Regions from separate parts of the Paenibacillus taichungensis genome, predicted to be linked through region 1. Evidence: riboswitches for the same ligand, from Rfam matches in the RefSeq annotation. Region 1 holds a riboswitch; the other holds the start of a gene.

Region 1 (7,476 bases):
TGGCCCTCATGAACTTCCAATCCAATTGGGGTAATGTTAGCATCAGTCTGAATATGGCGCTTCAGAGCAATCCATTGTTCCCCATGCTCTTCTTTACTTTCAGTCATCTCCATCATAACAACAGCATCTGCACCTTCCGGTACCTGAGCTCCTGTCATGATCCGAGCAGCTGTACCCGATGTAATCGTAAGATCCGATGTATACCCGCATGGAATTTCATCAATGATACGGAGCCAAATCTGCTGCTCGCTGGATGCTTCAATCGTATCCGAACTTAGAATCGCGAACCCATCCATTCCGGAACGACGAAAGAATGGGTAAGGATGGGGAGCATGAATCGTCTCAGCAAGCGTTCGACCATGTGCTTGCTCAAGTGTTACTTTTTCTATTGAACCCGAACTGACATGAGCAGCAACTTTCGCCTGCGCATCCGGTACTTGTATAGCTTTACGGATAAATTTTGCAGTCGTCATATCCGTTGAATGTGAATTTATTTTCAATGGTAATAGAACCTCCCTGGATCATTTGTTCATATTAAAAAGTGTAGCCCGAAAGCTAGGTCATGACAAGTACTCTCCAACATATCATTCACATGAAAGACGAATGGACAGACCATAATATGTAAGAGAAAAGGAGCTGACCTTTATGAACCAACGATGCGAATTATGTGGAAGGGAGCCTGTCGAGACAACAGTCCATCACCTGACACCGAAAGAAATGGGCGGAACACATATGCCTACTGTAGATCTTTGCATCCCTTGCCACAAACAGATTCATTCTCTGTATACCAATCGCGATATTATTACCTTAGGTTTAACTGAGATACAGGCTCTAAGGAAAGATGAGCGCATCGCTCCTTATATCCGCTGGATTCGCAAACAACCTGCCACAACCATTCCTCGTGTTCGAAAGTCCCATCATGTCCGCAAATCGTAAAACAAAAAGAACAGCGTCCAAGGTCATGTTCAGTGGCATAGCTCGCTCCACCTTACCTTTTCACTGTTCTTCTGCTAATGCTTTAATATTGCGGGCCCCATTCATGAGGAGCGCTACCTACGCCTCATGATTCGGCCGCCGCCAACCCTCGTTTTGGGTTTTTTATAGGAACTCTTCGGTGAATCAAATAATCCTCCAAGGCCGCCACTACTTTTATTACGATCAATTGTGCCTTTGCTTTGTTCCTTATTCCGGCTGAATAATCCTCCACCGGAGCCTACGCTTGAATCCTTATCGCTGCCACGACGGGTAATCGACCCTTTCCGGTCAACGGTAATGGGCGGAGCAACCTTTTTATCGCTGCTCGTCGGTGTCCGATAGGAACCTTCTCTTGGTTTGTACGTGTCCTTGTTCGTATAACCCCGATACGTACCGGACCCTCTACCCCCGAACGAATCAAACAAATTACCGATTAATGTTGCGGTTAAATAACCTTGCAAAAAGGACGAATCATAATTCTGCCGAACATATTCCTTTGAATCCACCTCAACCAAGGTGTCTTCCGCTTTATTCGGGTCTTGCTGCAAATGATAATACTGGTCCTGATACACCAGGAACATCCGCTCTGTATTTTCCGCCGAGATCTGATCCGGCTTCCGCTGTTCAGATAAATCCTGAGCAACCTCTGGAACGGTACGATCGGCAGCTCGGTACACATAGGATGTCGTATTACCACTGCCGCTGACCGATTCAAGCGGATATGTGTCCTGAACGGATGGTGCTCCGCACGCGGACAGCAGCGACATCACAAGGCTGAGGACCAGCATTAATTTTAATGCATGTGCCAAGCGCTTTTTCATTGGAACCTCTCCTAGCTCGAACGAATCACTTTGATATCCGCAGGAAGAATGGACTCACCTTCATACAGCGTAAATCTTCTGTCTTGCCACTCCACACGCAAAAACATGTTATCATCAGACTGATATTGCCATACTAATTGTTCCCCAGCCTGACCATAGGGTGTCCTGCCTGCAGTGGTTACCATTCCTCCGTATTCTTCCTCCAAATGATACGCACGTCCGTCCAGATCCAGCAACGTAGGCACCTCGTCTGGTGCATCGAGACGGCCATCAATTGGTGTATAGAGGGCATACCGGGTCATTTCCCGTTCTTCAATATGCAAATGTCGGATTGCCGTACCATCCTGCAACGTGAGTACAGCTGCATTTCGCGCTCGATGATGTACCCGCCCAACAACTTCATAGGTGACCAGCGAAACTTCACAGATATCACCAGGTGCCAGCTGAAGCATTGTTTTCTCTACCTTAGGCGGTTCAGGTTTGGCTATTATCCCTTTAATCCGTTTCCACACACTCATACCCATTACTCCTGTTCTTTATCTTATAAACAAGCTGCAATAATTAATGCGCCCACGATATGTAGTGCACCTGAGAACAAACCATAACCAGTCTTGCCCTGCTGTATTCCCGTATCCAGATCCAGGTTGGCCCATCTCCGAATCATAAAGTGAACCACACTCTCCAGAATCAGCAAAATAATAAATGAAACAACGGATACCAACAACGCTTCTCCAAGATGACCGGCTGTCGAAATGGAGGTGGCGAGTACATATCCCTGAGCAAACAGCTTCATAACCATACGTGTTGTAACGGCCATATTGCCCGCCTTCACTTCAGCAAAATCCTTATACTTCGTGAACAAAGAATCCACATACATTAAGACAAACAGCAAAACCGAACCCGATAACGTCCAGACCAGCATTGCCAAAATGTTCAAATCCATTTACATAGCCCCCACATCTCAACATGAACCGCAATTAAAAGCGAAGGAGAAACGCTGGTCTCTCCTCCGCTGGTGTCCCTGCTTGCTTACAAGGTTTTAGTTCTTATTTTCGTATTGCTTCATCAGTGCTGCCAGTTCATCCTCAACAGCCTGATCTTTGCCCAGCTTCTCGAACTCATCATCCAGCGATTTTCCTTTTGATGACATCTCATTGCTGGCTTCGGCCTGTGCTTCCATCTGCATCATTTTTTCTTCCATGCGCTTCATGCCGGCACTTGCAGTGTCGGAGCCAAATCCGTTCAGCGCCTTGTTGATTTCGGTTTGAGCTTTTGCAGCGTTGTAGCGCGCAACCAATGTTTCACGTTTGTTTTTCATTTGCGTCAATTGTTTGCGCATTTCGTCCAGCTTGCCACGAAGGTTATCGGCAGAAGCCTTGTTTTGATCATAGCTTGTTTTGTACTCGGCCATCTTCTCTTCAGCGACCTTCTTCTCTTCCAATGCCCGACGAGCCAAATCCATATTCTGTGCACGCGCTGCTGTATGTGCTTGCTCCTCACGTTTCTTCACGAGAGCTTCCTGTTCTTCAAACAGCTGCTTGAATTTCTTCTCAATGGCGATTTGTGCAGCAACAGCTTTCTCCGCATCTTCCAGATCTTCCTGCATATCCCGGATATATTGATCCGTCATTTTGATCGGATCTTCTGCCTTGTCAATAATAGAGTTAATGTTAGACATCGTTAAATCGCGCAATCGTTTGAAAATGGACATTATGGTATTCCTCCTAGTCGATAGTTCATCCTTGTATATAATCATACATACGTGGCAATGTTCTACTCGTTTCAATTTTAACAAAAAAAATCATAAAAAACGATTTTAGCGTGCTTAGCCTAAATGGAACTATTGAATCAATCGACCCGTTTGGCACAGCTCTTCATCAAGCAGCTTCTCTGCAGTCTGCACAATCTCATCAATCTGCATCCGCGTAATTTCATCAAAGTGAATTCCCATTATTACGGTAACGGTTACCTTTAAATGAAGGGCAGCCTTACGTGCCAGTCTCTCACACAACTCTTGTTCTTTATGCCCTGGAATATGCACCGTAGCCCCACTCACTCGTTCACGGTCTGGATAAAATGTGGCTACTGCTCCAATATGTGATCTTCCTCCAGTTACCATAAACACTTTGTCTTCCCCTGCCTCAATCACCTGTAAACGAACGGAGTTTAAATCGTATGTACTCATTTTGCTCCACCTGTCCTTTTCAATATGTATATGTATGGTGGAATTATGGCTCCGATTTAATGAATCAGCAGTGAAACATCTCACATCATGCATAAATACGGATGGCCCCGGGCATACCAAAGAGAACGCAATTTGGGAAAAGGAGGCACGAACATGCGTATACGCCTCATCATGTTATCCATCATGGTCATTCTTCTGGGAGGAAGTTATACTCCTGCTCAGTTATGGGCTTCTTCAAGCCCGCAAACCGAACCTGCTTCGAAGTCTGATTCTCCTGAAGAAGAACAGTTGACTCTAGGACAACTCAGACAGAAATATGCGGATACGTTCAAAACCAATGGCCCCTCAACAAAAAAGGTCGCTCTGACTTTTGATGATGTTCCTGATCCACGGTTCACACCGCAGGTGCTGGATATTCTAAAAAAATACAAGGTGCGGGCTACGTTTTTCATTGTAGGAAATCGCGCTGAGAAACATCCGGATCTGGTGAAACGTATGATAAAAGAAGGGCATATTGTGGGCAATCACAGCTACAATCACCCGGAATTCAGCAAGCTAACCATGAATGCATTTCGCAAACAAATCTTACATACCGGGGATATTATTCGAAATCTAGCGGGTTACACTCCCAAAATGATTCGTCCACCCTATGGTGACATTAACGAGCAACAGCTCCAATGGGCAGCCAAGCAACATTACAGCATCGTGAACTGGAATGTTGATTCTCTGGACTGGAAGGGCCTCTCCAAAGAGGAAGTCAAACAAAACATCCTGTCCGCCGTCAAACCAGGTTCCATTGTTCTGCAGCATGCAGGAGGCGGTGTAGGATCGAAGCTGAGTGGTACGATCGAGGCGTTGCCTGAAGTTATTGAAGAATTGCGAAACCGCGGGTACGAGCTGGTGACTTTGGACGAAATGCTGGAACTGCCAAAGGGTAAATAGATTTGATACGGCAATGGATATTCAAAAGGGTGCTCTTCAATCACATTATTGTGATTGGAGAACACCCTTTATTGTTTAATTTAGATTAAGTTGGAGTCACATATGATGATGTGCAGCTCGCTTTGATTTTATTTCAAAATGTAAAGTTCAACATCCTGAATACCAAATGTGCTCACGGATTGCTTGCTGCCAGGAATAAAGATATCGATCTTGTGTCCTTTAATGGCACTGCCCACATCACGAGCCGTAGCGACAAATGCCTGTTTTGGCAGTCCTGGATGTGTATGACCTGTCACCAGTACCTTTGTACCCAATGGAATGATACTTGGGTCTACTGCAATGGTACCCAATTCAAGCGGATTACCGAAGTAATCCACAGCACCCCATCCTCCATTTTCGGAAGCATCAGCGGAGTATGCTGTTGCTTTGACGTCGACAGCTTTGCTGTAATCAAACGTTTTTCCCCAGGCTTGTACAACTTTACTATCTGCATTAACGTCAAGGCTTGCGGCAGTTACCGTTTTGGCCTCCGTTTTTGCTGCTGCAGCAGAAGCTGTGTTCGTTGTTTTACCAGGGATCGTAATTTTCAAACCACCATAAATGTTGTAAGCTGAAATGTCATTATTAGCTTTAATAAGAGCGTTAAGTCCAACTCCATATTGTTTGGATAAGGTGTAGAAGGTATCCCCCTCTTTGGCCACATGAACTGAATCAGCATGAGCCGGAACGGCCTGAATGAGCATTGCTGCTGTCAGCAAAGCTGTTGCTGTTTTGGCTATACGTTTCTTGTTAATCATGGTCTTCCTCCCTCATTATGCCTGCGAAGTTAGTTGTCGGATTCGGATGGAGGAAACCACCCTATAGGTTCAATTACATTTAAGAATTTATGTAGCCCTAATTCACCCCAAGCCGTGTGCAAATAATTCTTCCCCTAGCACACTCTGCATCGTTACATCCCCCACACTCCCAACTCCGGAAGTTTCGGCAGGAACAAATATATCACAATTTTGTAACCAGGGGTTGTAGTAAATGTTACCATCTGGCTAATTCACTTCAATATTCAGGCTGAATTCAAGCCGTTTTTTCAAATAAATGTCTATTTGAGCTTTAATCATTGATGACAGAAACGTTACTTTTTATGTAATTCCGTGCGTATCCTTACATAACAAAACAATCCCTGCCGACGGTTCGTCGACAGGGATTGTTGAGGGGATGAAATTCTCATCCAAAGTATAGATTTTGCATTTTCATCTTGATCTTCATCCTTATTATTGGATGGTATTAGAGCACTTTAGCGAGGAAGTCACGTGTACGTGCATGCTTGGGCTCGCCAAACACTTCAGCAGGCGTTCCTTCTTCTACAATAACCCCGCCATCCATGAACAGGATACGGTCTCCTACTTCGCGTGCGAAGCCCATCTCATGGGTTACAATAACCATAGTCATGCCGCCCTCTGCAAGCCGCTTCATGACATCCAGTACTTCACCGACCATTTCAGGGTCCAGTGCAGACGTTGGCTCGTCAAAGAGCATGACATGCGGCTGCATCGCAAGCGCTCTTGCAATAGCGATCCGTTGTTTCTGTCCACCGGACAGCTGATTTGGATAAGCGTCCTTTTTGTCAGACAGGCCAACCGTCTTGAGCAAATCTGCGCAGATTTGTTCCGCTTCTTGTGCAGATTGTTTTTTCACTTTAATGGGAGCAATCGTAATATTCTGTTGCACCGTTTTGTGCGGAAACAGATTGAAATGCTGGAATACCATCCCCATTTTTTCACGAGTTGCATTAATGTTATGTTTGGGGTCAGTGATCGACACACCTTCAAAATTAATTTCGCCTGAAGTCGGCTGCTCCAGCAGGTTCAAACAGCGCAAAAATGTACTTTTCCCCGATCCGGACGGACCGATGACCACGACAACCTCGCCTTTGCCAATTGTTACATTAATGCCCTTGAGCACATCGTTATTTCCATATGATTTGTATAATTGTCTAACGTCTATCACTTGCACTCAACTTCCTTTCCAGTCGACCCAGCAGCTTGGACAAAATGAACGTCAGCACAAAGTAAATGGCCGCTGCAATCAGGAATGGATTCATTCCTTGGTACGTAATGTTTTTGACTACACTTGCCTGGTACATAATGTCCACCATACCAATAACCGAGATGATCGAGGATTCCTTGATAATAGTCACGAATTCATTACCGATCGCCGGCAACACCGCTTTGAACGCTTGTGGAAGCACAATGAAGCGCATGGCCGCACCTCTACCCATTCCCAGGGAACGAGCTGCTTCCAACTGGCCTCGATCCACACCCTGTATACCAGCACGGAAAATCTCGGCAAGATAGGCACCACTATTAATGGATAGTGTGATAATCCCCGCCTGAAGAGCCGAGAAATTAATCCCAAAGGTCAATGATACACCGTAATAGATAATCATCAATTGTACCAGCATTGGCGTCCCACGAATGACCTCAACATAAGCTGTTCCGATCCAGCGCAAAATGGCGAAGTCATGTAGACGGAACAGACAGATGATTAAAGCGATAA
Region 2 (7,476 bases), 2.6 Mb from region 1:
CGCGAACGATTTAGCATGCCTGTTGTGATCGTGTTATGGATCTTGTGTGAGCTTGCAATTGCAGCCACCGACCTTGCCGAGGTTATTGGTTCGGCAATCGCGCTCAAGCTGCTGTTTAACATCCCCATGTTATATGGCGTCATTATTACCGCTGTCGATGTACTAGTCATTCTTTTGCTGCAAAACAAAGGCTTCCGTGCATTGGAATCGCTCGTTATTGTGCTGATGGCCACCATCGCCCTCTGCTTCGGGATTGACCTGTTTCTCGCTAAACCGGATATGGGCGGCGTCATGCATGGTTTTGTACCCAGTGCCGAGATTTTGCAAAATCCAGCTATGCTCTACATTGCCATCGGGATTATCGGTGCAACCGTCATGCCCCATAATCTGTATCTGCATTCTTCCATTGTGCAGACCCGTCAGATTGAACAAACGCCAAAAGGAAAAAAAGAAGCGATTCTGTATTCCACCATGGATTCAACCATCGCTTTAACGCTTGCTCTGTTCATCAATGCAGCCATCCTGATTGTGTCTGCTGCCGTGTTCCATAGTGCAGGTATGACTCAGGTCGCGGAAATTACAGATGCATACCATCTGCTGACACCTCTGCTGGGTACTACCATCGCCAGCATCCTGTTCGGTGTAGCCTTGCTGGCTTCCGGCCAGAACTCAACACTCACCGGCACGTTGTCCGGACAGATTGTAATGGAAGGCTTTCTGAACATTCGTATCCCAGCATGGCTTCGTCGACTGGTTACACGTCTAATCGCAATCATTCCGGCCGTCATCGTAACAGCCATTGCCGGAGAGCACGGAACAGAGGAACTGCTGATTCTGAGCCAGGTTGTGCTGTCGCTACAGCTACCCTTTGCCGTCATTCCACTGGTGATGTTTACGAGTGACAAAAAAAGCATGGGGGCCTTTGCCAACAAGCTGTGGCTCAAAATCATCTCCTGGATTATTGCCGGAGTTATCGTTGTCCTGAATGTGTATCTGATTATCCAAACCATTCTGTTATTCTAAGTTAAACGGAACTACGCAATATTTTGTCTAACTCAAAAAGGCTGATCAACTCAAGTCATGTATCCCTTGAGACGATCAGCCTTTTATATGTTTGAGCAGCCATCTAGTTCATACCAATTAGATCTTAAATACTGCTTGCTCTTATTTAGTTGTCTGAACTTTGAGTTACCATTAGCAATGGAAGAAGTTCCTCCAGTGATTCAACAGTCCAGTCTGGACGCTCTGCATCCGCAAGCTCCGGCTGGAACCTGCCATAACCCTGCAAAATCCTGATCGTATGCATACCTAGCTTCTTAGCTGGAATAATATCATTATCAATCCTGTCGCCGATCATGACCGCTTCCTCGGGTTTACATCCCGCCTGTTTCAACGCTACAGCATACAATTCAGGATCAGGCTTGGACACTCCTTCTTCAGCCGAACAGGCCAGCACATCCACATACTTGCGCAAACCGTAGCTATCCAGCCGATTTTCCGTCCCCGGGCTCTGATTGGCAATGATACCAATCTTATAGTGTTGCGATAACGTCTGGAGAACAGCGTCGGCTGACGCGAAGGGCCGCTCAAGCTCTTTGCGGAACTTTAGCTTCTCCTGTATCTGTTCCCGGTGCCCCTCGTCGCTGATAAGGGTACGAATAGCCAATTTCATCGGCCATTGCTCGTAATTTCGGTAGGAGGCGGCAAATAGTTCTCGCACCGTCTGCATCTCCACCTGATAACCAAGCGCACAAGCTTCACGAACGAACTGACCGATAATATCATCTACCGGCTCCCATTCGTCCACGAGCGTATCCCCCACATCAAAGAACAACCATTGTATTCCACGTACATCCGGCACGCCTATTCCTCCTCGTTAGCCACAGGAAATTATCCCTATTTCCCAAACCATAAAAAAGAAGACCCACCAACATGCATGAGTCTCCTCAAGTTTCCGTTTATTTATGATTTCAATTATAACAGGCAGCTGACACTGGATCAATCACAGGAATAGTACTAGCCACTAGCCATTCAACAGAAACCCAACTTCCCCATTCAAGGAATATACAATACGGTCTGCTCCCATTCCCCGATAGATCCCTTTGGGGTGGCTTTGTTCCGTAATGACACACAAGGACTTGGATGTCCAGGAGCGGCAGATCTGCAAATATCGACAGGTCAGGTTTAGGCTATTTTCAAAAATAAAAACATTGCCGACACTACCTTGCGGCAAAAACCATTTCTGAGCTGCAGCCGTGTTCATGCGAATGACATGCTCCACACCGATTCTCCGGAGCCTGCGCTCTTCCCCTGCACTATTGGTCAGAACGGCAAACGGCATTTTTTTGTACATCAGCAATTTGATAAATTTACGTCCTGCTTCATTTGGAGCAGTCACTAAGATCATCTCTTTATCCATCATTCGTTCCTCCCTTGGCGTGAAAAGACAACAAAAAAGAAGCGTGGGGGACCAAGGCCTCCCGGACGCTTCTTCAATAATCCATAGCAAAAAGACACTATGAACCAGCGTACGGCTTGTTGCCTCTCCCTTTAACGCTTACGAGGTTAGCTGACGGATTCGGGCGCGAGAGTCGCCCTATTTCCGGCTGTCACCGGAAAATTCACCCCATGGATGCCTACTGTCCTGGACAGTTCATCCTGTTGGTTCCCCCGTTTCCCACCCATGAATGAATGGAAACTCAGCGATTAAAACATCGTTCTTTTATAATCAATAATCAGAGCGATATTATCGTTTGTTTCGTTTTTCATGTAAAATTTAATTTAAATTGGAATTACGATATGAATCATACACCCGTGCCATATTGGTGTAAAGTCTGCGCAGATCACCGAATCGACGGATTTTTGCCATTTCCCATCAATAATAGCGCTTACAACGCATCCATTCTCTACCCATCTCATCAAAGCTCTCTAATTCTCTCTTTAGCGATAATTAGGTGTTAAATCAGTCACAGATCATACACGACAGCCTCAAATTGAGTTAAAAAAGCAATATTAATTTTGCAATATTTAATTGCAATCAATATAATAGAAGGAAGAAGAATATGAAATGGAGGCGATTTTCATGTCAGTCTACGACTACAAAGTAAACACCCTTCGCGGTCAGGAAGTTGAAATGTCCAACTATCGTGACAAAGTACTGCTTATCGTGAATACAGCAAGCCAATGCGGACTCACACCTCAATTCAAAGGTCTGCAAGAACTTCAGGATAAGTTTAAAGACTCCCCGTTTGAAGTTCTTGGTTTTCCAAGCAACCAGTTTGCACAGGAAAAAGGCTCTTCTGATGATATTGCCGAGTTCTGTCAGATGAACTATGGTGTCAGCTTCCCGATGTTCGAGAAAATCGATGTGAATGGTTCAAGCGCTCACCCTCTATTCCAGCATCTTACCAAAGAAGCACCGGGTGTACTCGGCTCCAAAGCCATCAAATGGAACTTCACCAAATTCCTTGTGGATCGGAACGGACGTGTTCTGAAACGGTATGCTCCCAAAACAACACCCGATAAAATTGAAGCAGACATCAAAGAATTGCTTAAATAACAATTGAAGGCCATCCGCCCCCGGCAGACAGAATGACATGCATTCAGGGGAACGGGTGACCTTTTTTTGTCTGGACTCATCATTACTGTAAAAAAACATAAAAAAGAAGCTCCCCATATGGGAAGCTTCTTCCTAATCGTTCTTATGATGCGGTCGAGAGGACTCGAACCTCCACGGGTATACACCCACTACCCCCTCAAGATAGCGTGTCTGCCATTCCACCACGACCGCATGTCGTAAATAATCGGCAACAGAATTGATTATACCCGGTTCATGTTTAAAAGTAAAGCATTTTTATAAATATCATTTTAACTGCGCTTTCCCTTCCATAAATCGTATAATCTCGTCATTTTCTCCTACGAAGTGCATATGATTAAATTTGATCTCGTTTGTATATCCGATTAGGCTGATTACTCTACTTTATTTGTAGTGCCATCCTTTACATCCCCTCAGTTTAACATAACTCATAAAGTTATATAAAATAACATTAAACAGATTAAACATTTAAAAACCAAGAAACTGTTGACAAAAAGCGGATATTTATGTGAATATATATATCATATAATTCGGATTTACGAACATAAAACGAACTAAAAAGGAGTATAAATGTTATTTAATATAACATTTAACGAACGTAGGAGGCGAAAGATCGTGAACCGTGGGAATAAGCTGCTCGATTACGTCAAACTGCTTGATTCCTCTATCCAGGTTGGAGGCTTCACCCATTCCTTCGGAATGGATACCCATATCGCTGAAGGTACCATTCGTAACGCCGAAGATCTCGAATCATTCATGCGCTGTCAATTGCACCCCAGCATCGTGCGTCTGGAAGGCATGGCGATTAAAGGCATATATACTGCCGCAGATCATAATGACGCATGGCGTACAGCCCTCATCGACAAGCTCGTCCATGTCCAGCGGACACCAGTCAATCTTAGAGAACACGCCTCCACAATGGGCAAACGACTGATTAAGCTGGCTCATGCACTCCACCCCTGGATTGATTTTAGCCATCTCGAACAAACCCTGGCTAAGTATGAATCCGTCGGCTGCCTCTCCACCGTTCACGCCTGGATTAACCACCACCTCGAAATCCCTGTCGAGGAGGCGGTCCTTGGTTATCTGCATTCAGCCATGAGTGCCTGCATAACCGAAGCCTCCAAAGTGATTCCTCTTCATACCGATACAATCCAGGACCTGCTGGTTCGCCTGGCCGCAGATCTGGAGCATGAATGGCATACCGTCAGCGCCTCCGCTGCCGATGGACCGGTACAACCAACCTCAATGTCCATGAAAACGTTGTTCCCAAGCTTCCACATGCTTGGAGCAGGGCTTCACGCCTACAGAGCCTAATCTGTCCCCATCCCTTCATAACCCGCCTCCTCACACTGTAAAAATATAAAAAACACGCCGCAACCTCCTTGCTGGCGTGTTTTTTATGTCATTTATTTTGTCTATTTAACGCATTTACGTCATTTAATATCTTAAAATACACTTTTTTACGTCTTTTTTAATTGTTAGATGACGCAAATACGTATATAATAAAATATACAGCTCGCATATCTATATATTTTACACCAAGAATAACCAGCTGAACACTACATTCCAACGAGGGGTGAACCCTTTTGAACAAAAAGAAACCTGTGACTCCTTTTGGATGGGCCATTAAACGACGACTAACCGAACTCCAGGTCGACCAAAAGACATTTTGTGAACAGTATGGCATTCCGCCATACCGTCTGTCCAATCTCATTCACGGCACACGCAAAGCAACCCGGTTCAGGCACCAGGTCGCTGACATTTTGGAAATACCAGATGATTTAAGATAAAATTTCTGCCAAGGAGGAGCTCATTTCATGAGATACTTAATATCCGATCTGGAGAGATTATCGTTCCAGTCCATGCAGCACCAGCTCATCATCGTCGACCACAACTGGATCATTCGAAGCTGCAACACCGCTTGGCAACACGGACTCGGGCAGCTGCTTCCAAATCCAAGCGTTACAGGCTCCTCCAGAACAGCACCTGAACCGCCTCATTACCTTCACCTTATAGAGGGGTGGACATTACGCGAGGAGAAAACAAAGAATGCGAAAATTGTTCAGGAGTTAAAAAGTATCACTGCACCTTTTAAAGACAGTTATACATACGACATCGCCGTCCAAACTGTCCACAACGAACAGCGGTGGTTCCGCCTGGAACTCACCCCATTGATTCAGGCCGACCCATCCCTGCTGTCTGATCTCGCATTGATTGCACACACGGATGTTACCGAACAGAAACAGACAGAACGCCAATTGAAGAAGGCCCTGTCTGAAGTGCGTACTTTGCGTGGACTGCTTCCCATCTGCGCTGTCTGCAAACAGATCAAGGATGAACAGGACAGCTGGAACTCTGTTGAGAGTTATTTGGAGAAACACACTCATGCCGAATTTACCCATGATATCTGCCCGGATTGCATCCGTAGATTATATCCGAAGTACTCCAACATTCTGGACAAGCGTTCCTGAACTCACCCTACACCAAGAACCCTAAGCTACACAGACAGATGATGCTCAAACTGCGACATATCCAGCTCTCGCGGTGTGCCTTGCAGTGCAATTGCCCCTTTGTCCATTACATAGATATAATCTGCAGCACCGCGCACAAAATCAATACTTTGCTCCACCAGCAAGATGGAGATTTCACCCTTTGCCTTAATTTGCAAAATGACCTGCCGGATATCCTCTACAATGGAAGGCTGGATGCCTTCTGTCGGCTCATCTAGAAGCAATAATCCCGGCCGGGCAGCCAGTGCGCGGGCAAATGCCAACTGCTGTTGCTGCCCACCACTTAGATCACCACCCTGTCGACCATACATCGTGGCAAGCACCGGAAACATCGCCAGCACATCCTCTGGGAACGTCTTTACACTCGCTGCACTTGTCTCCAGACCCAGCAGCAGATTTTCCTTTACTGTTAGCTGCGGGAAGATTTCTCGCCCCTGCGGCACATATCCAATCCCCGACCTGGCCCGTTTGGCCGGATCGTGGGTGGATAATTCCTGACCTTTCCACTGAATACTTCCTTTGCGCGTTTTAAGAAGCCCCATCAACGTCTTCATCAAGGTGGTTTTCCCTACACCATTACGCCCCATCAGGCATACCACCTGACCTGGCTCAACATCCAGATTTACACCGCGCAGCACATTGCTCTCCCCGTAGCCGGACTCAATTCGTTGCAGCGACAGCATGGTCATCCCTCCTTTTGCCCAGATACACTTCAGCCACTCTCGGATCTTCCTGCACTTCCGCCATCGTACCTTCTTTTAGAAGCTTGCCTTCATGCATCACTGTCACTTTGGCTGCATACTCACGAACAAACTCCATATCATGCTCCACTACCACAACAGACCTTTCTCGCGCAATCTCTTGCAGTAGGCGGCCCGTCTTGTGTGTTTCCTCGTCCGTCATCCCCGCTGCCGGTTCATCCAGCAGCAATACACGGGGTTCCTGCAGGAGCAGCATGCCAATCTCAAGCCACTGCTTTTCCCCATGTGATAGCGCCCCTGCACGTGCGTCCACACGGCCCTGCAGACCAATCTGGAGCGTAATCCGCTCCATGGCTGGACTTATTTTTGAATACCGTTGAATACCCAGAGCCTGTAAAGGAGAACGACGATTCTCCGCAGCCAGCATCAGGTTCTCCTGCACGGTCAGACCAGCAAAGATGGACGGAGCCTGGAACTTGCGCCCTACCCCTTTTCGAACAATCTGGTGCTCCTTCAGACGTGTCAGATCCGTACCATCGGCCATCTTCACTGTACCGGACAAGGGCTTGGTTTTGCCGCAAATCACATCCAGCATCGTTGTTTTCCCCGCACCGTTGGGACCGATCAGAAAATGCAGATCATGTTCATGCAGCTTCAGATTCATGCC

The links. Region 1 has a riboswitch for cyclic di-AMP ahead of ACR1R9_RS08585 (3D domain-containing protein). Riboswitches for the same ligand answer to the same signal wherever they lie in the genome.
Region 2: it holds a riboswitch for cyclic di-AMP, as region 1 does, so the genes downstream of both, ACR1R9_RS20260 (hypothetical protein) here and ACR1R9_RS08585 (3D domain-containing protein) in region 1, are expected to answer to the same signal.

The regions. Positions count from the first base shown of each region.
Region 1 is NZ_CP194720.1:1,848,048-1,855,523, reverse strand. It holds gene ACR1R9_RS08625 (molybdopterin molybdotransferase MoeA) at 1-473, opposite strand, end outside; gene ACR1R9_RS08620 (HNH endonuclease) at 646-936, shown strand; gene ACR1R9_RS08615 (DUF4247 domain-containing protein) at 1,050-1,796, opposite strand; gene ACR1R9_RS08610 (DUF4178 domain-containing protein) at 1,808-2,314, opposite strand; gene ACR1R9_RS08605 (DUF350 domain-containing protein) at 2,338-2,739, opposite strand; gene ACR1R9_RS08600 (PspA/IM30 family protein) at 2,836-3,507, opposite strand; gene ACR1R9_RS08595 (hypothetical protein) at 3,637-3,981, opposite strand; gene ACR1R9_RS08590 (polysaccharide deacetylase family protein) at 4,135-4,923, shown strand; gene ACR1R9_RS08585 (3D domain-containing protein) at 5,052-5,720, opposite strand; cyclic di-AMP (ydaO/yuaA leader) riboswitch at 5,723-5,920, opposite strand; gene ACR1R9_RS08580 (amino acid ABC transporter ATP-binding protein) at 6,205-6,927, opposite strand; gene ACR1R9_RS08575 (ABC transporter substrate-binding protein/permease) at 6,914-7,476, opposite strand, start outside.
Region 2 is NZ_CP194720.1:4,480,996-4,488,471, forward strand. It holds gene ACR1R9_RS20250 (Nramp family divalent metal transporter) at 1-1,023, shown strand, start outside; gene ACR1R9_RS20255 (HAD family hydrolase) at 1,169-1,861, opposite strand; gene ACR1R9_RS20260 (hypothetical protein) at 2,024-2,422, opposite strand; cyclic di-AMP (ydaO/yuaA leader) riboswitch at 2,540-2,715, opposite strand; gene ACR1R9_RS20265 (glutathione peroxidase) at 3,083-3,559, shown strand; tRNA gene ACR1R9_RS20270 (tRNA-Leu) at 3,708-3,790, opposite strand; gene ACR1R9_RS20275 (urease accessory protein UreF) at 4,211-4,912, shown strand; gene ACR1R9_RS20280 (Rha family transcriptional regulator) at 5,185-5,388, shown strand; gene ACR1R9_RS20285 (hypothetical protein) at 5,416-6,069, shown strand; gene urtE (urea ABC transporter ATP-binding subunit UrtE) at 6,096-6,791, opposite strand; gene urtD (urea ABC transporter ATP-binding protein UrtD) at 6,769-7,476, opposite strand, start outside.